Regions from separate parts of the Bacillus sp. M5A3_1b genome, predicted to be linked through region 2. Evidence: riboswitches for the same ligand, from Rfam matches in the RefSeq annotation. Region 2 holds a riboswitch; the other holds the start of a gene.
What was found. Region 2 has a riboswitch for cyclic di-AMP ahead of ACLBWW_RS21165 (hypothetical protein). Riboswitches for the same ligand answer to the same signal wherever they lie in the genome.
Positions count from the first base shown of each region.

Region 1: linked by a shared signal. The riboswitch ahead of ACLBWW_RS15270 (APC family permease) and the one ahead of ACLBWW_RS21165 (hypothetical protein) in region 2 are both predicted to bind cyclic di-AMP.

Region 1 covers NZ_JBKEZY010000005.1:41,071-53,401, forward strand. Annotated here, with positions in the region: gene ACLBWW_RS15220 (peptide ABC transporter substrate-binding protein) at 1-849, shown strand, start outside; gene ACLBWW_RS15225 (GNAT family N-acetyltransferase) at 901-1,431, opposite strand; gene ACLBWW_RS15230 (response regulator transcription factor) at 1,574-2,272, shown strand; gene ACLBWW_RS15235 (HAMP domain-containing sensor histidine kinase) at 2,262-3,329, shown strand; gene ACLBWW_RS15240 (peptidoglycan DD-metalloendopeptidase family protein) at 3,412-4,353, shown strand; gene ACLBWW_RS15245 (Nramp family divalent metal transporter) at 4,310-5,605, opposite strand; gene trhO (oxygen-dependent tRNA uridine(34) hydroxylase TrhO) at 6,249-7,208, shown strand; gene ACLBWW_RS15255 (hypothetical protein) at 7,377-8,852, opposite strand; gene panE (2-dehydropantoate 2-reductase) at 9,028-9,972, shown strand; gene ACLBWW_RS15265 (hypothetical protein) at 10,026-10,154, opposite strand; cyclic di-AMP (ydaO/yuaA leader) riboswitch at 10,294-10,440, shown strand; gene ACLBWW_RS15270 (APC family permease) at 10,586-12,331, shown strand, end outside.
Region 2 covers NZ_JBKEZY010000007.1:276,311-288,641, reverse strand. Annotated here, with positions in the region: gene ACLBWW_RS21200 (ABC transporter substrate-binding protein) at 1-861, shown strand, start outside; gene tenI (thiazole tautomerase TenI) at 872-1,492, shown strand; gene thiO (glycine oxidase ThiO) at 1,485-2,594, shown strand; gene thiS (sulfur carrier protein ThiS) at 2,610-2,813, shown strand; gene thiG (thiazole synthase) at 2,816-3,586, shown strand; gene thiF (thiazole biosynthesis adenylyltransferase ThiF) at 3,579-4,598, shown strand; gene thiD (bifunctional hydroxymethylpyrimidine kinase/phosphomethylpyrimidine kinase) at 4,605-5,426, shown strand; cyclic di-AMP (ydaO/yuaA leader) riboswitch at 5,512-5,659, shown strand; gene ACLBWW_RS21165 (hypothetical protein) at 5,754-6,140, shown strand; gene ACLBWW_RS21160 (hypothetical protein) at 6,155-6,385, shown strand; cyclic di-AMP (ydaO/yuaA leader) riboswitch at 6,647-6,792, shown strand; gene ACLBWW_RS21155 (SipW-dependent-type signal peptide-containing protein) at 6,887-6,991, shown strand; gene kdpF (K(+)-transporting ATPase subunit F) at 6,988-7,068, shown strand; gene kdpA (potassium-transporting ATPase subunit KdpA) at 7,088-8,755, shown strand; gene kdpB (potassium-transporting ATPase subunit KdpB) at 8,769-10,859, shown strand; gene kdpC (K(+)-transporting ATPase subunit C) at 10,876-11,457, shown strand; gene kdpDN (KdpD-like non-kinase potassium sensor) at 11,514-12,331, shown strand, end outside.

The DNA of each region.
Region 1 (12,331 bases), on a different contig from region 2:
GCTGGTAATTTGGATCGAGTGCCTATTAATTCTCAATTTGTAGACAAGTATAAAGGGAATAAGGAATTACATATGTCGAGCGATCCTGGAATTGCTATGCTACGTTTTAATGAAAAAAATAATGTGTTAGCAAATAAGAAAGTGCGTCAGGCTATTTCATTCGCGTTAAATAAAGAAGATTTCGTTGCTCACTTTATAAATAACGGGTCAAAACCTGCAAGCGGGCTTGTACCAGTTGGTCATGTAAATGAAGTGACCGGTAAAGATTTTAGAAAAGAAAACGGAGATCTTTCTTCATATGATTTGCAAAATGCGCAAAAGATTTGGGAAGAAGCGAAAAAAGAGCTTGAAGTAGAGCAAGTAAACCTCGGGTTTTTAACGTTTGAACAAGATAATGCAAAACGGATGGCAGAATATATAAAAGGTGATTTAGAAAAGAATTTGCATGGACTCGCGATACAAATTAAACAACAGCCATTTAAGCAAAAATTACAGTTAGAACAAACAGGTGATTACGATATAACTATGGCAAATTGGGGACCTGACTATAAAGACCCAATTAGTTATTTAGAGTTATTTACGACAGGGAATCCAAATAATAAAATGAATTATTCTAATGTTCATTACGATGAATTAATAAAGAAAGCGAAAACGGATTTTGTACTAGATACGGAAAACCGATGGGAAGCGTTGCGAGAAGCCGAGCAGGTATTATTAGAAGATGCTGCGGTCGCGCCGCTTTATCATATTGGCTCAGCATATGTACAAAAGGATTATGTAAAAGGAATTGAAAAGCATCAATTTGGTGGTATTTATACTTATAAGAATGCTTATATTGCTAATGAATAAATACAAAAAACCTTACTTTTTAAAAGTAAGGTTTTTTACACATGAATTCTATTAAACCGATTTTAATAAAGCGTAAAAATTCGTATCATATGGGATATCATCTTGATACATATAATTTTTTAGAACGCCTTCTTTTTCAAAGCCTAATTTTAATAGTACTTTATTGGAAGCTTCATTTTCAAGAAATACAATTGCTCCAATCCGCTTTAAATGAATCGTATGGAAACCGTATGATATAACCTCAGAAACAGCTTCAGTCGCATATCCTTTTCCCCAGTGTTCAGGCAAAAAGGCATAACTTATATTGGCTCGTTTATGCTCAGAAGACCAATCGTGAAAACCAATGGTACCGATGAGTTCTTTCGTGTCTTTTAATTCGATTCCCCATTTTATACCGCTTCTTGCATTGTAACTGAGCTTAAAGTTATGAATGATTTGTTTCACTTGATCAACATCTTGTAACGGTTTTTGGCCATAATAGCGCAGTACATTAGTATTAGAAAAGCATTGTAGTATACGTGGTGCATCTTTTTCGGTAAGTTCTCTTAAAATGAGTCGGTCGGTTTTCAATATAGGAAACATGCTTTCACTCCATTTCTTATGAAACTAGAATGTGTTGTTATTATATAATTTAGTCTGAAAATAAAGATTATTCAAGAGGGAAGTATGGTTTTAATTTATGATAAAATTAATTGTGGAATATATTTCAAAAAGAGGTTTGTATATGGAGAAAAACTCAATTTTAATTGTAGATGATGATCAAGATATTGTTCGATTTGTTAACGCGAATTTAATGCAAGAAGGTTTTAAAGTTTTAAGTGCTCATAACGGAGAAGAGGCTTTAAAAATAATAAATAATAACAGTATTCAACTTGCTATATTGGATATTATGATGCCACACATGGATGGGATAGAATTGTGTAGAAGGATTAGAGAGCAACATAGTTTACCAATTATGTTTTTAAGCGCAAAATCATCGGATGTAGATAAAGTAATAGGATTTAGTACTGGAGCAGATGATTATATTGTGAAGCCGTTTAGTACAATTGAATTTATAGCGAGAGTGAAAGCTCAATTAAGAAGGTATACATATTTCAATCAAAATGCTGTCCAAGTAATAGAAAAAAAAATAAGTATTAGAGGTTTAGAAATAGATGAAGTGTCTAGAACAGTAATGTTATACGGAGAAACAATCAATCTTACGAAAACTGAATATGATATTTTGTACTTAATGGCGGCTGCAAAGAATCGTGTGTTTACTATTGAAGAAATATATGAGAGCGTTTGGAAAGAAAGAGCCCATGAAAGTAATAATACAGTAATGGTTCATATTGCAAGATTAAGAAATAAAATTGAAGAGAATCCAAAAGAGCCGAAGTTTATTCAAAATGTTTGGGGAGTCGGATATAAAATTGAAGATTAAATCATTACAAGGCATTAGAGCTAAGTTTTTTATCGCATTCATATGTAGTATTTTGCTAGCAACTGTAAGTATAATAGCGTTTCAAATTGTAATTGGAAATATATATAGTCATGTTACTGCGTTAGAGGAAAAATATTCATTTTTATATTTTATAGTTTTTTTAATTTTTACTACAACATACTTTGCATTCATGACAAAAACAATGATGAAAAGGTTATCTGAAATTAACAAGAGTGTGAAGGAAATAAGTAATGGTAATTTTGAAATACATATACCTATTTCAAAAAATGATGAGATTGGTGAATTAGCAACGAATGTTAATAGAATGGCCAAAAGTTTAAAAGAGTCTATCGAAAATGAAAAAAAATCGCAGGAAATGAAAAATGAAATGATTAGTAATATTTCTCATGACTTACGAACACCTGTAACATCTCTAATCGGTTACGCGGACCTGTTAGGAAATCAGCTTCATTCAAATAGAGAAGAATGTGAACAGTATGTAAGTATACTAAAGCGAAAAAGTTATGAATTAAAAAATCAAGTAGATGATTTATTAGAATATTGTCAAATAAATTATAGAGAGATCGAATTACATAAAAGTGTAGTAAATATGAAATCGTTCATTGAACAAATCATGATTGATTTTGTACCACAACTAGATGATGCCGATATGAGCTTTTGTATTAATGGTGATAAGGAGTTACATGTGGAAATAGATGTAGCGCTTATGGTGAGGCTATTCGAAAATGTAATTAGTAATAGTATTATGTACGGGAAAGACGGAAAGGATATTTTAATTCAAGTTTCTAAAAAAGATATGAATGCTGAAATAGAAATTAAAAATTTTGGACAATGTATTCCGGATGAGAACCTTCCTTACGTTTTTGAGAAGTTTTATCGCGGTGAAAAATCACGTAGCTCTCATACGGGTGGAAAAGGAATGGGACTTGCAATTGCGAGAAGTATAGCAGAGCTTCATAAAGGGGATATCACTGTGTGCAGTAACGAGAAAGAAACTGTTTTCACTATCGTTTTACCGCATTATAAAGAATTGTAAGAAAGTCGTAAGTATTTCTTTTATATGTCGTAATTTTCACTTCGTATGATGTAGTACAAGGATAGGAGAGTGGGAATACAACATGTGTAAGAAATATGTATTAGTAATTTTAATTGCTATTCTAATTGCAGGTTGGAGTGTAGTTTATTTAGCTACAGGTTTTATATCAGTCATTTTTTGGTGGAGTATACAAGCTTTTAGCTTAGTATCAATCTTTATTTTGATAGGATCAGCATTACTATTTGTGTGGAAAGGCATTTTCAGAAAGCGAGTAGATAGAATATTACTCTTCATCGTTCTTTTCTCAATAATTGGAGCTTGGCCTTCAGGATGGTTTGCTAACATAGGGGGACTTGCTTACCCAGCAGATGTACATTCTATGAATCCTAAAGCAGTCGTTCGCTTTCCTTTGAATGAACGAGCATTAGTGGGCTGGGGTGGTGATCGATTAGAAACGAACTATCATGTTATAAAACCAAATGAACGATGGGCATATGATATTCTTATTCCGCCTGCTGAAGTGAAAAGTAGTAAGTTAGAGGATTATGGAATATATGGAGCGAAAGTAATGGCACCAGCTTCAGGAACAGTTGTATCAATCAATAACGATGAAAAAGATTTAGTTCCCGGATCGGATAATTTTGAGTCAATGGCGGGGAATCATATTTATTTGCAACTAGATGAATCAGAGACATTTTTGATTCTTGCCCATTTAAAAAAAGGATCAATTAAAGTGAGGGAAGGCCAACATGTAAATGAAGGAGAGGTACTTGCTCAAGTTGGTAACTCAGGAAATTCAAGTGAGCCGCATTTACATATTCATCATCAAAGGCAGGATCCATCCAAGGTGAGCATATTTCTTTCGGAAGGATTACCACTTTACTTTCGAACTGAAAAAGGTACGATAATGCCAGAAAGAGGTACATACATAAGTGGTAATGAAAAAAGGTATTCCAGTTTTATTGGAATACCTTTTCTCATTACCCTACAAATGTTTGATAAAGTAAGAAAATATTTAAAATGATAACAAGTGCAGCGATGATCCAAGCGATAAAGGTTGTTATGCGGTGATTAACGAGCGCACCCATAATTTTTTTATTGCTTGTAAACATAATAAGTGGCACTAATGCAAAAGCAATACCGAATGATAAGACGACTTGGCTCATGACTAGTGCGTAAGTTGGATTTACACCTAAAGCGATAATAACTAATGGTGGAATCATTGTAATGAAACGTCGTAAATATAACGGAATATGCATTCGAATGAAACCTTGCATAATAATATCACCTGACATTGTACCGACAGACGAGCTAGATAGTCCTGCTGATAAGAGCCCAATTCCAAATAAAGCAGCTGAGACAGGACCGACTAAAGTACTGAACTGGTTAAAAGCAACATCAAGGTCTTCAACATGTAAGCCATTTTTAAAGAATAGTGCGGCAGCAACAATTAACATACTCGCATTGATTGCTCCAGCGATAACCATTGCGATAATGATATCAATAAACTCGAAACGGAAAATTTTTTTCTTTTGTTCATCAGTTGTTCCGATCACGCGGCGTTGTGTCAATGCAGAATGTAAATAGATTGCATGTGGCATAACTGTCGCACCTAATATCCCTGCTGCAAGTAATATACTGTCTACACCTTGGAATTTTGGAATAAATAGTCCTGAAAGAAGGGGACTTAATTCTGGTTTTGCATAAAAAACTTGAATCCCAAATGCTATTACTACGATAAAAATCATCCCTGTAATAATAGCTTCTAGTGGGCGAAATCCTCTGCGTTGAAACTCAAGAATAATAAATGATCCGACTGCTGTAATTAAAGCAGCTGGTAACATCGGAATTCCAAATAATAAATACAATCCGAGTGCTGCCCCGATAAATTCCGCTAAATCTGTAGCCATAATAACGAGTTCACCTTGAATCCATAAGCCAATAGACACAGGTTTTGGAAAGTGTTCGCGAGCGATTTCAGGTAAATTATTTCCCGTAGCAATTCCTAATTTAGCTGATAAAGTTTGAATTAATACTGCCATTAAGTTAGAGGCGAATATAACCCATAATAGTAAATATCCATATTGTGAACCAGCTGCGATATTTGTAGCAAAGTTACCAGGGTCAATATAAGCTACGGATGCGATAAAAGCGGGTCCTAAAAACGGTAACAGTCTTTTCCATCCTTTCGTTTCTCCACTTAAAGCTAAGTGTGCTGATTGAACAGTTGTACTTTGAGAAGGGACTTGTTCATCTTTTGATATATCTTTATTCATAGTAGTTTTCCCCTTTGAAATGTTAACTTGATGAAATTATTGTAAGTATTCTTATTGTTTATTTCAATACATTTAAATGTATGAGATGATATTTTTATCCCGCTTTAATGGGCAGTAAGACCCCCACCTCAAAATTCAGCGAAAGCAAAGAAGTTAGGAGGGGGTCGGGCTGCCCATAAAAGTCCGATTGGTTCAACTAATAATCAGTGGGGGATGAAGAAAACCTCCACTGATTAAAGTTTCACTTTATTTGAACACAAATGTTTCCTTAGTGCAAATTATATGCCTTGCTACAATAGATGGTGTCGTGTTATAAAAAAATGGGAGTTTATGGTGTGATCACATGGGGAAACATAATGAATTAAAGGACTAATTTTGAAATTTATGTGAACATAGAGCCTATATTACAGCATATTAATTGATGGAAATGAAATTGTATGATATATAATATATTGGGATTACAACATAACCATAGTGTTTTGTGATGTAATCTTGTTTTTATTTTCGTTAACTTATAGAAAAAATTGTAAATAGAAGAAAATAGGCTAAGTACAATTTAGTATGTATTTTCTTATTATATATGTTTTGATATGAACGTTAACTTATACATGATTTTAAAATTTAGATAGGTGGTAGAAATAAATTGGCAACTACAAAACCATATAGAGTATTACTATATTACATGTACACAACAATTGAAAATCCAGAAGAATTTGCTGAACAACATTTAGAATTTTGTAAATCACTTGAGTTAAAAGGAAGAATTCTTGTAGCAAAAGAAGGTATTAACGGAACTTGTTCTGGTACTGTAGAACAAACAGAGAAATACATGGAAGCGATGAACAACGATCCACGTTTTGACGGTATCGTATTTAAAATAGATGAAGAAGAGGGGCATGCATTCAAGAAAATGCACGTGCGTCCTCGTCCAGAATTAGTTACACTTCGTCTAGAAGATGACATTAACCCACACGAAGTTACTGGTAAGTATTTAGAGCCAAAAGATTTTTATGAAGCAATGAAACAAGAAGATACAGTTATCATTGATGCACGAAATGATTATGAATTTGATTTAGGTCACTTCAAAGGCGCAATTAAACCTGATATCGAATCATTCCGTGAATTACCAGATTGGATTCGCGAAAATAAAGAAGTACTTGAAGGCAAAAAGATTTTAACTTATTGTACAGGCGGAATTCGTTGTGAGAAGTTTTCTGGTTGGTTAGTTCGTGAAGGTTACGAAGATGTAGGTCAGCTTCACGGCGGTATTGTAACGTACGGAAAAGACCCAGAAGTACAAGGTGAGCTTTGGGATGGACAATGTTACGTGTTCGATGAGCGTATCTCTGTACCAGTAAACCAAAAAGAGCATGTTATCGTTGGTAAAGACCACTTTACAGGTGAACCTTGTGAGCGCTATGTAAACTGTGCAAATCCAGAATGTAATAAGAAAATTTTATGTTCTGAAGAAAACGAAGCGAAACATTTACGTGCATGTTCTCATGAATGTCGTGTACACCCACGTAATCGTTATATCGTTCAACACGAATTATCTGAAGAGCAAGTAGCTGCTGCATTAGAGAAAATCGAAGCAGGGAAGTAAGCTAAATTATTGTAATAAAAAAGTACTCCAAATTTTATTTTGGAGTACTTTTTTTACTATGTGTTTTTTATCAGTTTTTGTCGGTAAGTCGATATATCTTAAAAATCGCTGATAAAAATTTCATTCACTGAAATGCTCTACGTATTTGTAATTTGAAAATCACCCTTTTTAATGTTTATCATCTTTCTCTTTAACAGCAGAAAGTACAGTTTGTTTTACCCATGATTTTCTTCGTTTATATTGTAGACTCCATTGGTATAAACTTTGCGCACCTAAAATAAGTGAAATGACTATGCCGCTAATTGCTATTAAAAGCGCGAAAAATTCAAGTGGCGACGAGATTTTGTTTGAATCGGTGTTTCTTAAAAGATCAATCATAGTAAACCCTAACATTTGGCCTACTACAGAGTAGAGCGTTAAAATTAATAATAATAGACTATCTTTTTTAGAGGCGACATTTTCTTGATATTTAAACAAACTGTCAAGATTTTGTTTTGCATTCGAGTATAGTACCTCAATATTAAATAGTTTTCTTAAGCGGAAGAAAATATCTTCACTCTGTGATTGGGATACTAACTCTAAAGAAAAGTAATTTGCTGTAAATGAATTGATTGAATAAATTAATTGCTCTATTTCATTTGTATCTTGTTCAATGTTTAGTTCAGCATAAGCGTTGGCCATCTTTAATAAAACAACTTTATGAAATAAGTTTAATAATAAAGCGTAATAAAACTCCCCGTACATTTGACTAGCAAGTTTAGCGATTGCTTGTTCACCTTCATTTGTTATACATGTAAAAATATGTTCTTCCATAACAAAGTAGCGATTAGGAGCCCATCTTTGATAAGAATGTTTTATTAAATAATCTTGAATATAAGGAACATTATTTGCGCTAATATACGGCTTACCATCGTCTGTTAATCCGGAAAGGCTGGAAGTACGATAAACATCCACTTTATTCAGGTCCATATCTTCTTTTATAGATAATAACGTTTGTACATACATTCTTTGGTCTTCAAAGAAAGGAAAGGTTTGAAAGTAAGAGCTCCGCAATCTCTTTTTCTCAAAGAAGTCTGTTACACCATGAAATAAATCACCGAATATAAGTTTTTCCACTTGTGAGTATTGTTTTCCGTTACATTCAATACAAATAGTCTCGTTTGTATCATTCTTAGTCTCGAGTACACGGAAGCGGGCGGCGAATTCGATTGCTTCTGATAATGTCATGTTTGGAGCGGTTTCTACTTCTGTCCGAATTGTTAAGAAGCCAAGCTCATACGGGCAAAGTGTTACATCAATAGAATGAATCTTGAATGGAACAGAAATCAAATTTGTTGTTAAATGTCCAGTTAAGTTAAGGTCTTTAGAATAGCGTTGTAATCCTTTTTGATGCTCTGAGTGAGGAAATAGAATTTTATTTGTAAATGAAAGATAGTACGCTTCCATATTTTGATGTGAAACTTGAAACTTTCCGTAGTATGTATTTTCATTTTCAAGATGATCGAGTCGAAAAGGGCGGAAATCATTTTTCTGTAAGAAAGGGAACATATTTTGTTCATATCCGGTTTTAAAAGAAAAAGGGAATATAAATTGAAATATAGCTGTTGTTACATCTTTTTCCTCGATTGTTTGTATTGCCTCCATTTACATTGTTTCCTTTCCATATATGCTATAAAAACAACATACCCAAATTTATTTGAAAATAACCACTGTTTTATACTCGATTAAGAATGAAAATTCAGCTTATTTAGTAGGGGACATGTATAATGTTATGTATATTAAATATTATAAAATTGTATTTTGAAAAGGGGGATGTTGTATGCGTATTTTAGTATTAGGAGCTGGTGGCGTCGGAGGCTTTTTTGGAGGTCGATTAGTCGAAAAAGGAGAAGATGTTACGTTTCTTGTCCGCAGTAAAAGAAAACAGCAATTAGAGGAAAAGGGACTTGTTATTCGTAGTGTTAACGGGGATTTTTCCTTCCAACCGAAATTAATAACGAAAGAAGATCGAACTTCTCCATTTGACGTTATTTTATTTTCAACAAAAGCGTATCACTTAAACGAGGCGATTCAAGATTTGAAGCCGTTTGTAGGTGAAAATACTGTCATCATTCCACTGTTAAATGGTATTGCTCATTTATCACTATTACAAAAAGAATTCGGCGTGGAAAAAGTAATTGGCGGTTTATGCTTTATCGAGACGACGTTAAACGATCAAGGAGAGATTGTACAAACGAGTGTTGCCAACAGACTTGTCTTTGGAGAAATGAAGTCTCAAGATTCAGAGAGAATAAAGCATATTTCTAAAGCATTTGCAGGTACGAAATCTAGTTTTGTTTTAAGTGAAAATATTATGCAAGATATGTGGCATAAATATTTATTTATTACTGTAATGTCGGGTGTGACGACATTAATGCGTGCACCGATAGGACCGATTCGCGAAAGTGAAGGTGGACGCGATTTTATCCAAAACTTATTTGAAGAATGTGTGCAAATCATGAGATCTATGAAAGCTCCAGTTAAGGATGGAATTGCCCAAGAACATATGAAAACAATCGATAAAATTTCGTATGATATGAAGTCATCGATGCAGCGTGATATGGAAAAAGGTTCGTTCATTGAAGGCGAGCACTTACAAGGATACTTACTAGATGTAGCGGAACAATTTTCTATAGAAGCACCATTATTAGGGGCAGTATATCAAAATTTGAAAGTGTATGAAGAAATGACCTTTCACAGATCAGCAATACAATTGGATGTATGAAAAATAAAAAAGAAAGCAATATATAAGTGTATTGCTTTCTTTTTTATGACAAATTATTTATTTCTTTTCGTTCTATCTGTCAAATTTATTTCCTGTTCACGTTTACCGTATAATTGATTAATTTCATTTGCTAATGCATCTAAATAGGAATCGGAAAAAATAGGCTTCTTTTCTTTAGACATATGAGTCTCCTTTATCGATTTTTTAGTATTCATTATGTATATTTACCAGCGGATTATGCGCAATCATTTAAATTTTTTCTTTTTAAAAATTTTTGTTTACATTTTGAAAATAAAGGAGTATTATAATCCACAGTTTCAATTTTCTAAATCGCTGAAACCGCATGGTGCGGGGGACCCGTTCTTATGGATTAGTACTTAATCCAATGGGGTGAATCCTTGAAAAAGGTAGGGCTACTCATAGGCCCGAATCCGACAGCTAACCTCGTAAGCGTTATATTGAGAAGGAAGGTGGAGCTTGTGCGACAAAAAAAAATAATGTCTACAAGTCTATTTCGTTATGGCTTGTAGACATTTTTTGTTTTCTGAAGAAATCGTTTACCCGCTGTAACTAGCAGAAAAGTTCGTACAAAATTATTGGAGAGTGGACAGCAGTGGTTTCATCAATCAAAAGGTTTTTAATTGGAAGGCCGTTAAAATCAACTGAGTTAGGAGAGCAAAAGCTTAATAAAACGAAGGCGTTAGCTATTTTATCTTCTGACGCATTGTCATCGGTTGCATACGGACCAGAGCAAATATTAATCGCACTAGCAGGCCTAGGAGCAGTAGCTTATTGGTATTCTATTCCTATCGCTGTTGGGGTATTAGTATTATTGACAGCCCTTATTTTATCTTATCGACAAATTATTTTTGCTTATCCGCACGGCGGTGGCGCATACGTAGTATCAAAAGAAAATTTAGGGATGAATCCAGGGCTAATAGCTGGAGGATCTTTATTAGTTGATTATATTTTAACTGTTGCAGTAAGTGTATCAGCAGGTACAGATGCGCTTACATCAGCTTTCCCTAGTTTACATGCACATAATGTAATCATTGCGATTATATTTGTTATATTGATTACTATTTTAAATTTAAGAGGGGTAACGGAATCAGCTTCCGTTTTAGCATATCCTGTTTATTTATTCGTTTTAGCACTCTTTATATTAATTGGTGTAGGTATTTATAATATTATAACTGGTCAAGTTTCACCGACATTACATTCACCGATTGGAACACCAGTTGCAGGAATTAGTTTATTTTTACTGTTACGAGCATTTGCTTCAGGAAGCTCTGCTTTAACGGGTGTTGAGGCAATATCTAACGCAATTCCAAACTTTAAGGATCCTGCACCTAACAATGCAGCGAAAACATTGCTCGCAATGGGGGCATTACTTGCAGTTTTATTTTCAGGAATTGTTTTCTTAGCTTATTATTACGGAATTAATCCAAGTAAGGAAGTAACAGTTGTTTCACAAATTGCTGAACAAACTTTTGGACGTAATTTCATGTACTATTTTATACAGGGTACAACTGCTTTAATATTAATTCTTGCTGCTAACACAGGGTATTCTGCATTCCCGCTATTAGCAGTTAACCTTGCAAAAGACAAATTCATACCGAGAATGTTTACGATTAGAGGAGACCGCCTAGGTTACTCAAACGGTATTATTATACTTGGAATTGCTTCGATTATTTTAATTGTAGCTTTCCAAGGGCAAACAGAACATTTAATTCCGTTATATGCAGTAGGTGTATTTATTCCGTTTACACTCTCTCAAACGGGGATGGTATTAAAATGGCTTCGTGACAAACCTGAAGGATGGGCTTTGAGATTAACGGTCAATTTAGTTGGTGCAGTCATTAGTTTTATTGTAATGAGTATGTTCTTTTTAACTAAGTTCGCACAAGTTTGGTCAATCCTTATTTTCTTACCTGCCATCATCTTCTTGTTCCATAGAATTAAGAAGCATTACGATGCAGTGGGTGATCAATTAAGTTTAAAAACTTGTGAGCCACTTGTTCCAATTGAGGGAAATGTAATTGTTGTTCCTGTAGCTGGTATGACGCATGTAGTAGAAAATTCATTGAACTATGCGAAGGCTCTTTCGGCAGATCAAGTTATTGCTGTATATGTTGCTTTTGACAGAGAAGAGGAAAAGAAATTTGAAGAGAAATGGAAGAAGTGGCAACCTGAAGTAAGGCTTGTTACCTTACATTCTCATTATAGAAGTATTATTCAGCCGCTAACAAAGTTTATTGATACAGTACAATATAAAGCGAGTGAGTCAAATTACCGAGTTACTGTCGTTATACCACAGTTCATTCCGAAAAAAGGTTGGCATAACATTCTTCATAATCAG
Region 2 (12,331 bases):
AGCTTTATTTATGCGGCGATTGAAAAAGGCTACTTTAAAGAAGAAGGAGTAAAGGTGAATATTAAATTCCCTTCCAATCCGACTGATCCATTAACTTTAGCAGCTGCAGGGAAAGTAACGGTTGGCTTATATTATCAGCCAGACGTTGTCATGGCAAAAGCAAATGAACAAATTCCAGTGAAATCAATTGGAGCTGTCGTACGTTCACCATTAAATCATGTTGTATCGCTGAAATCAGCAGGCATTCAATCGCCAAAAGATTTAGAGGGGAAAACAGTTGGCTATTCTGGAACACCTTTAAGTGAGATGTATTTAAAAACGATGGTAAAAGAAGCTGGTGGTAATCCAGAGACAGTGAAAATAGTCGATGTTGGCTTTGATTTAGTACCGGCACTAATTACGAAAAAAGTGGATGCGGTAACAGGGGCATATATTAACCATGAAGTACCTGTTATGCGTCATGAAGGTCATGAACCAGCATACTTTAATCCAGCTGATTACGGTGTACCAAACTATCATGAGCTTGTATTTGTAACAGGTGATAAAACGTTGAAAAAAGATAAAGAAGCGTTGCAAGCCTTCTTACGTGGTACGAAAAAAGGCTATGATTTCATGAAGAAAAATCCGGATGAAGCATTAAATATTTTATTAAATCATCAAGAAAAAGAAAACTTCCCGCTTGTACCAGAAGTTGAAAAAGAAAGTATGAAAATTTTATTAGAGAAGATGGAAACGAAAGATGAACCATTCTTATCGGATTCAAAAGAGTCATGGGAGAAACAAAATAAATGGCTGAAAGATAAAGGAATGACGAAAGAAATCGTTCCGGCCGATGAGTTATTCGAAAATATTTTAAAGTAGGCGAATGAATATGAAAAATGAGCTTCATGTAATCTCAAATGGTCACATGTCATTCGAAGAGTTAGTGAATGTAGCGATGCAAATTGAAAGTGAGATTGACTATTTGCATATTCGTGAGCGTGAGAAAAGTACGAAGGATTTGTATGAAGGTGTGGAAAGTCTTTTGAAGAAAGGCTTTCCGGCATCAAAAATAGTGATAAATGATCGAATTGATATCGCTATTTTATTAAACATTCCGCGCGTGCAGCTAGGATATCGAAGCGCAAATGTAAGGTCAGTGAAAGAAAAGTTTTCTTATTTGCATGTCGGCTATTCTGTACATTCTTTAGAAGAGGCAATCGATGCATTTAAGAATGGAGCGGATTCACTCGTCTATGGTCATGTATTTCCGACAGATTGTAAAAAAGGTGTGCCAGCGAGAGGGCTTGAAGAAGTTTCAGACATTGCAAAGTGTTTATCCATACCGATTACAGCAATTGGAGGAATCACCACGGAAAACACAGGGGATGTTCTTACTAACGGTGTCAGTGGTATTGCTGTTATGTCTGGGATTATAAGTAGTAGTAACCCGTATAGCAAAGCGAAATCTTATAAGGAATCAATAAGAAAGTGGGCGGAAAAACATGTGTAAGAAGTATGATGTAGCGATAATTGGCGGTGGTGTAATCGGTAGTTCAGTTGCACATTTTCTAGCAGAAAGAGGACATAAAGTAGCGATTATAGAGAAGCAAAGAATTGCATCTGAAGCCTCGAAAGCAGCCGCTGGTTTACTTGGGGTTCAGGCGGAATGGGATGCATATGACCCACTATTTGAACTTGCGAGAGAAAGCCGTGTTATATTTCCACAACTTGCAGCAGTTTTACGTGAAAAAACAGGCATCGATATTGGGTATGAAGAGAAGGGCATTTATCGCATTGCCCAAAATGAAGATGAGAAGGAAAGAATTCTTCACATTATGGATTGGCAGCAGAAAACAGGTGAAGATTCTTACTTTCTAACGGGAGACCTTTTACGAGAGAAAGAGCCGTGTCTATCTGAGTCAATTATAGGTGCTGTATATTATCCAAAAGATGGTCATGTTATTGCACCAGAGCTTACGAAAGCATTCGCACATTCCGCATCAATTTCGGGTGCTGATATATATGAACAGACAGAAGTGTTCGATATTCGTATTGAAAATAATAAAGTGACAGGGATTGTGACGAGCGAAGGTATTATAGCATGCGAGAAAGTTGTGATTGCGGGTGGTTCATGGAGCACGAAGTTACTAGGTTATTTTCACCGCGAATGGGGTACATATCCAGTTAAAGGAGAAGTAGTAGCGGTAAGAAGTAGAAAACCACTTTTAAAGGCGCCTATTTTCCAAGAAAGATTTTACATTGCCCCAAAGCGTGGTGGACGTTACGTAATTGGAGCAACGATGAAGCCTCATACGTTTAATAAAACAGTGCAACCAGAAAGTATTACTTCTATATTAGAGCGTGCTTATACAATATTGCCAGCTTTAAAAGAAGCAGAGTGGGAAAGCACATGGGCAGGATTAAGGCCACAATCAAATCACGAAGCTCCTTATATGGGAGAGCATGAAGAAATAAAAGGTTTATATGCTTGTACTGGACATTATCGAAATGGCATTTTATTAAGCCCGGTTTCTGGTCAGTATATAGCTGATTTAATAGAAGGAAAGCAGGAGAATCACTTGCTAGATTCATTGCTTTCTAAACCGGTTTAGAAAGGGGATGGAAGTTTGAATTTAAAAATTAATGGTAATCAAATGGAAGTGCCAGAGAGTGTAAAAACAGTGGCTGAGCTACTTACACATTTAGAGTTAGATAACAGAATTGTAGTAGTAGAGCGTAATAAAGATATTTTACAAAAAAATGATCATACAGATACATCTGTTTTTGATGGAGACCAAATTGAGATTGTAACTTTCGTAGGAGGCGGTTGATTATGTTAAACATTGGACCATTTTCATTTCATTCTAGACTTTTATTAGGAACAGGAAAATTCCCTGATTTTGATGTACAGCAAAAGGCAATTGATGTATCTGAAGCTGAGGTTTTAACGTTCGCAGTACGTCGTATGGATATATTTGATGCAAAGCAGCCTAATTTATTAGAGAAACTTGATGTGAAAAAATATAAGTTATTGCCGAATACAGCTGGAGCAAAAAATGCTGAAGAAGCTGTCCGTATTGCAAAATTAGCAAAAGCTTCGGGGCTTTGCGATATGATCAAAGTAGAAGTTATTGGTGATGATAGAACGTTATTACCTGATCCAGTAGAAACGTTAAAGGCATCTGAAATGTTACTAGAAGAAGGATTTATCGTACTTCCTTACACATCTGATGATGTTGTATTAGCACGTAAATTACAAGAACTAGGTGTACATGCAATTATGCCAGGAGCATCACCAATCGGTTCAGGACTTGGTATTGTAAATCCGTTAAATTTAAGCTTCATTATTGAACAAGCGACAGTACCAGTTATCGTTGACGCTGGTATCGGTAGTCCAGCTGATGCGGCATTTGCGATGGAATTAGGAGCGGATGGTGTGTTATTAAATACTGCTGTATCGGGAGCAAAAGATCCAATAAAAATGGCACAAGCAATGAAGTTAAGTATTGAAGCAGGACGATTAGGATTTGAAGCGGGGCGTATTGCACGTAAACGTTGTGCAACAGCAAGTAGTCCTTTAGAAGGAATGAGCGTAGTTGAATAATCGATATTCTCGCCAAGAATTATTTTCTCCAATTGGAGAAGAGGGGCAACGAAAGATAAGAGAAAAGCATGTACTCATTATCGGGGCAGGTGCATTAGGTAGTGCAAATGCAGAGATGTTTGTAAGAGCAGGTGTTGGCACAGTAACGATTGTTGACCGAGATTATGTCGATTGGAGTAATTTACACAGGCAACAATTGTATGCAGAGAGCGATGTAGAGAATAATCTACCGAAGGCTGTAGCGGCAAAGAAGCGTCTAGAAGAAATTAATAGTGAAGTAAGAGTAGAAGCTCTCGTTCAAGATGTAACAGCTGAGGAATTAGAAGAACTCGTGACAAAGGTTGATGTAATTATTGACGCAACTGATAATTTCGAAACGCGTTTTATTGTGAATGATATAGCACAAAAGTATTCCATTCCATGGATTTACGGAGCATGTGTAGGGAGTTACGGCCTTTCTTACACAATTCTTCCTAGTAAAACGCCATGTTTATCTTGTTTATTACAATCGATTCCGCTTGGCGGGGCGACATGTGATACAGCGGGCATTATATCTCCTGCTGTATCTCTCGTCGTTTCTCATCAAGTAACGGAAGCTCTTAAACTGTTAGTGGAAGATTACGAATCAATTCGAGATGGACTTGTGTCGTTTGATGTATGGAAGAATGAATACTCATGTATGAATGTGCAAAAGCTTCGTAAGCATAATTGTCCTTCGTGCGGAGAGAATGCAATATACCCGTATTTAAATAAAGAAAATACATCGAAAACAGCGGTTTTATGCGGGAGAAATACAGTTCAAATTAGACCACCTCATAAAGAAGAAATGGATTTTGAACGATATAAAGAGTTGCTGAAAGATCGTGTGAATGATTTGAATGTAAATCCATATTTATTATCATTTTCTGTGGAGGAAAAGAGATTAGTTGCTTTTAAAGATGGCCGGGTACTTGTACATGGAACGAAAGATATAAGCGAAGCAAAAACAATTTATCATCGCTATTTTGGATAGAAAAGGATGAGTGGGATGAAAGTGAATAAAGCTTTAACGATTGCAGGATCTGATAGTGGAGGCGGTGCCGGCATTCAAGCAGATTTAAAAACCTTCCAAGAGCTTGGTGTGTATGGGATGACGGCTATTACGGCAATTACTGCTCAAAATACGCTTGGAGTTCAAGGAGTGTATCCAGTTCCGTTAGAAGGTATTACGGAACAGCTGAATTCAATTGGTACGGATTTAACACCAGATGCTGTGAAACTAGGAATGTTATTTAGCAGTGAAATTATTCAAATTGTAGCAGAACATATTAATACGTTTGGGTGGAATAATATTGTACTAGATCCTGTTATGATTGCCAAGGGCGGTGCATCATTATTACAACAAGAAGCAGTACAAGCATTAAAAGAACATTTATTACCAGTAGCAACAGTTGTAACGCCGAATGTTCCTGAAGCAGAAGTGTTAACTGGGATGGAAATTCATAATGTTGAAGATAGTAAGGAAGCTGCGAAAGTATTGCATGAATTAGGTGCGAAATACGTGCTTATGAAGGGCGGCCATGCAGAGTATCAAGGTAATGAAGTAATTGATTTACTCTTTGATGGGAAAACGTTTATTGAATTTAGAAGTGAACGAATTCCTTCAAAGCAAACGCATGGAAGCGGGTGTACATTTGCTTCAGCGGTTACAGCAGGACTTGCGAAAGGATACTCGATTGAACAGGCAGTTCAAGAAGCTAAACGATTTATTAGTATAGCAATTGAAGAGCCTTTGAATATTGGAAGTGGTCATGGGCCGACGAATCATTTTGCATATAAAGTGAATAAAACGCGTGTATAAGTAAGTGGAAAGTCAGTTTTGTAACTGGCTTTTTTTCTATTTACTTTTTCCAATTACAGGAGTAATATATCAGCCAGAATATATTTTTTGTAATACGCTGAGTCCAATTATGTGGAGCGGAGGAACCAATTTGTGCAGTGTCACTCGGGGTGAATCTTTCAATTTTGAAAGTAGGGCTACTCTCAAAGTCCGAATCCGACAGCTAACTTCGTAAGCGTCTTGAGAGAGGACGGTGCCATGATGGATACATCACTTCATCGATCTGATTAGTATAGGGAGAATATCAATCTATGTTGGATTTCTTTTATGCTAAGGAGGATGAGGTACATGGAACTAACACTTATTTGTGTTGGGGAAGAAAGCAAGGTAAATAGTTTAAGAGATTTAGTAGCATTTCAACATGAGTTAATTATTTTTACAGCAAATGAAGAGATAGCTGCTGAAGTTAGGAATTGTGGGTTTGATTGGACTTATAGCTGTAGTAAGGCGCAAGATTTTACTAGTATTTGTGAGTGTATTAAGAAGGTGATTTTACTAGGGGATGAGCTTCCAATCATTAGTTTCTTCACAGAACACATTCACTTTTCTTTTCAAGCACCTATTACTGTTGTTACAAGGAATAAACGATATCCAGCGAGGCTCTATGAAACAATTGGAGCTACATTTGTCGTGTTTACGAATTGTGATAATATTTCTTTTTTATTTTTTGAATAGGGCGGGGGAAAAAGATGAAGGTGTTGTTACTAGGAGATATAGCAAATCGTTGGGCGGTATCAGTAGAGCGAGTTCAAGAATTGGTGGTGCTTGATCCCATTTTTCCAAGGCCCTATATCATATTGCCATCGAAAGATGCTTTATATTTAAAAACAGATGTTATCGAATATGAGCAGCTACATGCAGAATTGACACAAGTTTATATTCGTGGGAGAAATTTACGTGCTTTTTTACGAGGGGAATAAATAGTGAGTGAAAAAAGAGCGAATGCGAAGTGCAACAAGCTATGCACTTCATGTCATTCGCTCTTTTTATTTCGTATTTAAAAGATCATTTCTGTGAAAAAGAAAGAAAAGACGAGAAAATAGATGAAAGAATATTAATAATACTCAATGTAAGCGTTTAAATAGATGGATATTTTCTTATTTTCAGTAATTTGCCTCTTTACAAGTGAAATATAGAGGAGTATATTTACTCTCATAGATTATTCATAAAATTTCCAAAAAAACCTAAAATCGCTGAGTTCCAGAAATGGAGCGGGGGAACCAATTTTGTGCATCGTCACTTGGGGTGAATCTTTCAGTTTTGAAAGTAGGGCTACTCTTTAGGCCCGAATCCGACAGCTAACCTCGTAAGCGTTTAGAGAGGAGGTTTACTTTGTGTTGTTCATTTCGAACACTAAGTAGAGCTTAGTGTTCTTTTTTTGATAATTAGATGGTAAATTTTTACAGAAAAGAGGAGTGGCTATGTTAGATGTTGTAATGATCGGGATTTTTGTTGTGTTAGTTGCATCGATGGTAAGTCTTGCAAGTTGGTCAGATAAAGTTGTGAAAGAAGGGAAGCAATCATGACGGTTGCCTTATCGGCTATTGTTGCAGCAATTACGGTGTACTTAGTGTATGCATTATTAAATCCAGAAAAGTTTTAATTAGGGGGAATCATTCATTATGATTTGGGTCGCAGTTGTTATTACCATGCTGTTGTTTATTCTTGTGGCAAAGCCAATGGGGATTTATTTAGAGAAAGCCTTTCAAGGTAGTAAAAAGTTAGATAAAGTATTCGGGCCTTTTGAAAAACTTATTTTTAAAATTACGGGTGTAAAAGAATACAATCAAACGTGGAAACAGTACGCATTGTCATTAGTTTTATTAAATGGATTTATGATTGTTGTCGTATATTTCATTTTCAGACTACAAGGAGTATTGCCATTAAATCCAGCACACATTGAAGGGATGGAGCCTACGCTTGCTTTTAATACAGCAATTAGTTTTATGGCTGATACAAACTTACAGCATTATAGCGGTGAAAATGGTTTATCTTATTTATCACAATTAATCGGAATTACATTTTTAATGTTTGCAGCACCAGCAACGACGTTAGCACTTGTAATGGCGTTTATAAGAGGGCTTGCTGGGAAGGAACTCGGTAACTTTTTCGTTGATTTTACGAGAGCACTAACGAGAGTATTTCTTCCTATCGCATTTATTGCGGCACTAGTCTTTGTCGCACTTGGTGTACCACAAACGTTAGACGGGGCCGTTACAGCACAAACAATCGATGGGGCAAAGCAAAGTATATTACGTGGGCCTGTTGCATCATTCGTGTCCATTAAGGAACTCGGAAATAACGGCGGTGGATTTTTCGGAGCAAACTCTACACATCCTTTCGAAAATCCAGGGCAAATGAGTAATATTTTACAAATGATGCTTATGATGTTATTGCCAACAGCACTTCCATTTACGTACGGACGAATGGTAGGAAATAAAAAACAAGGTCGTATCCTTTTCGTATCACTATTCATGGTGTTTTTACTAGGATTTATAACGATTACTACATCTGAATTACATGGGAATCCAGCGTTAAATGGAATGGGCATCGAACATGTACAAGGGAGTACAGAAGGAAAAGAAGTACGATTTGGAACAGTATTTTCTTCCCTATACGCAACAGTGACGACAGCTGCTGAAACAGGAGCCGTTAATACGATGCATGATACGTTAACACCAATTGGCGGGTTAGTACCACTCGTAAATATGATGTTAAATACAGTGTATGGCGGCGTTGGGGCAGGTTTTGTGAACATTATTATGTATGCGATTATCGCAGTCTTTATATCTGGATTGATGGTTGGACGGACACCAGAGTTTTTAGGTAAGAAAATTGAAGGTAAGGAAATGAAATTAATTGCGGTAACGATACTATTTCATCCACTGCTTATTTTAGGGTTTTCAGCATTAGCTCTTTCAACAAGTTTAGGAACGGATGCCATTTCTCATTCTGGTTTCCACGGTTTAACGCAAGTGGTATATGAATACACATCGTCAGCTGCGAATAACGGATCTGGATTTGAAGGGTTAGCGGATAATACACCGTTTTGGAATATTACAACTGGCTTAGTTATGTTTTTAGGGCGCTATTTCAGTTTAATTACGATGCTAGCTGTTGCAGCTTCATTGAAAGAAAAGACGGTAGTACCAGAAACAGTCGGAACGTTCCGTACGGATAATAGTTTATTTGGCGGCATTTTCATCGGAACAATTGTAATTGTCGGTGCATTAACATTCTTCCCGATGTTAGTACTCGGCCCAATTGCAGAATTTCTTACATTGAAGTAATGGAGGGTAAATGATGAGACCGGTAGTAGTAAAAGAAAAGAGAGTAAATGATTCACAAATACATGCTGTAGAAGATGAGGTTAGACAAGCGAAAACGATGGATCGTGATATCGTAACACATGCGATGAAGCAATCCATTGCGAAATTGAATCCGAAAGTCATGATAAAGAATCCGATTATGTTCGTTGTGGAAATTGGGTTTATCATTACGTTCATTTTATCTTTTCTTCCAAGCAGTTCTAGTAGTGTACCAGGATGGTTTAATATAACAGTTTCTCTTATTCTATTATTTACAGTTTTATTTGCGAATTTTGCAGAAGCATTAGCAGAAGGTCGCGGTAAAGCGCAAGCCGATTCTTTAAAACAGTCGAAGAAAGATGTGTTTGCAAATGTTGTAAAAGAAAATGGAGAAATTGTTCAAGTTTCAGCAACTGATCTGAGAAAAGATGACGTTGTTATTGTAAAACAAGGAGAAATGATTCCGAGTGATGGGGAAGTAATTAAAGGATTAGCGTCTGTTGATGAATCTGCGATTACAGGGGAATCAGCTCCTGTAATAAAAGAAGCGGGCGGCGATTTTTGTTCCGTAACAGGCGGGACGATGGTCGTCAGTGATGAGATTACAATTGTCATTACGAGTAATCCTGGTGAATCATTTATTGATAAAATGATTTCGTTAGTAGAAGGAGCTGCTCGTCAAAAAACGCCGAATGAGATTGCTTTAAATACAGTATTAACGAGTTTAACGCTTATTTTCTTAATCGTTGTTGTGACGTTGCCGATTTTTACAAACTATTTAGGGTTTCAAATTGATACAGCTGTACTTGTAGCGTTGTTAGTTTGTTTAATTCCAACGACAATTGGTGGTTTATTATCAGCAATTGGTATTGCCGGGATGGATCGCGTGACAAAGTTCAATGTGTTAGCGATGTCGGGTAAAGCAGTAGAAGCTGCGGGTGATATTAATACAATCATTTTAGATAAAACAGGTACGATTACTTTCGGGAACCGAATGGCTCATACATTGCTTCCTGTAGGAAATGAAACGATTGAGCAAGTAGGAAAATGGGCTGCGATTAGTTCAGTTTTAGATGAAACACCAGAAGGTCGATCAGTTATAGAATATGTAAAAATGAAATCTATATCATATAATCGAGAAATTGCAGAACAAGGTGAGTTTGTTCCGTTTAAAGCAGAAACGAGAATGAGTGGTGTCGATTTACAGGACGGAACGAAAGTGAGAAAAGGTGCTGTAGGTAGCGTGATTGAATGGGTTCAATCCCAAGGTGGAATAATTCCAAAAGATGTAAATCAAAAAGCGGATTTCATTTCCAAAGAGGGCGGGACACCACTTGTAGTTGCAGTGGATAATCGTATTTACGGTTTAATTTATTTAAAGGATACAGTAAAGCCAGGTATGCGTGAGCGTTTTGAGCAATTGCGTCAAATGGGGATTAAAACGGTTATGTGTACAGGTGATAACCCGTTAACAGCAGCAACGATTGCAAAAGAAGCAGGGGTAGATGAGTTTGTTGCTGAGTGTAAGCCAGAAGATAAAATTGCGGTTATTAAAGCAGAGCAAGATAAAGGGAAACTTGTAGCGATGACGGGTGATGGTACAAATGATGCGCCGGCATTAGCGCAGGCTGACGTTGGATTAGCGATGAATAGTGGTACGACAGCTGCGAAAGAAGCAGCGAATATGATTGATTTAGATTCGAACCCGACAAAAATTATTGAGGTTGTAGGGATTGGTAAGCAATTGTTAATGACGCGTGGTGCGTTAACGACGTTTAGTATTGCGAATGATATCGCAAAATATTTTGCAATTATTCCAGCAATGTTTACACTTGCGATTCCGCAAATGGAAGCATTAAACATTATGAAACTAACATCACCGCTGTCAGCGATTTTATCAGCATTAATATTTAATGCAGTTATTATTCCGTTACTTATTCCATTAGCGATGAAAGGTATCGCATATAAACCGATGAGTTCGAATGCACTACTTAGCCGAAACCTACTTATTTATGGACTTGGCGGGGTTATTGTACCGTTCATTGGAATTAAAGTAATTGATATAATTGTCGGTTTGTTCATATAAGGAAGAGGGGAAAAAGATGGAGAAGAAACAAAGTATACTATCACCAATCATCCGTATTACTTTTACATTTTTAGTGTTGTGCGGCCTTGTATACCCGCTTATTGTAACTGGTATTGCACAAGCGGTAATGAAGGATAATGCGGATGGAAGTCTAATATATAATGATAAAAACGAAGTGATTGGTTCTACATTAATCGGTCAAAATTTCACAGACCCACGTTATTTTCATGGGCGTGTTTCAAGTATTGAATATAAGGCAGAAGCATCTGGTTCAAATAACTATGCACCGTCTAATCCAGATTTAGAGAAACGAGTAGAAAAAAGTATGGAAGAGTGGAAGAAACAAAATCCGAGCGTTCCAGTGACAGAAGTACCGATCGATTTAGTGACGAATTCAGGTTCAGGGCTTGATCCTGACATTAGCCCACAGGCAGCTTCGGTACAGGTGGACCGTATCTCGAAAATAACGAATATTCCGAAAGAAACGTTAAATCAGTTGATTAAAGATCAAACGGAAGGTGCGGCACTTGGCTTATTTGGAGAGAACCGCGTGAACGTTTTAAAGTTAAATTTAGAATTACAGAAATTACTGAAATAGTAACAGTGCTACCTCAATCTAACGGATTGAGGTAGTGTTGTTTCAAAAGAAAGGTTGTGAGTATTTTGTATGCGGATGACTATAAACCAACTTTTCAAAGGCGAACACCAGAAGAGTATTTAGAATATATTCGTCAGCAAAATCGTGGGAAGTTAAAGTTATATGTAGGAGCGGCTCCAGGAGTAGGAAAAAGTTATAAAATGCTCTTTGATGCCAGAGAGATGAAAAAAGACGGTATGGATATTGTAATTGGTTTAATTGAAACGCATGGAAGAAAAGAGACAGAAGAAGCAATTGCTGATTTAGAAAAAGTTCCTTTAAAAGAAATAGATTATAAAGGGAAAGTATTTTATGAACTCGATGTAGAAGGAATTATAAAACGTGCACCACAAGTAGTTGTTGTGGATGAACTTGCGCATAGTAATATTCCTGGATCTAAAAATAAGAAACGTTATATGGATGTACAGGAATTGCTAGACGCTGGTATATCCGTATTATCAGCGTTTAATATTCAACATTTAGAAAGCGTACATGACATTGTAGCTCAAATTACGAATGTTAAAGTGCGAGAACGTATTCCAGATTTTATTTTACAAAAAGCAAATGAAATTCAGCTCGTTGATGCAACCCCGGAAGTATTAAGGAAGAGATTAATAGACGGGAAGATATATAAGGAAGAAAAAATAGAGCAAAGCTTACAAAATTTCTTCACGCTTAATAATTTAGGGGCACTAAGAGAATTATCACTTCGGGAAGTTGCCGATGATATGGACGAGAAAATTAGCCAAACCGTTATAGAACCGATTGGTGTGAAAGAAAAAATTCTCGTTTGTGTACAATACAGTTCAACAGCAGAGAAGTTAATACGAAGAGG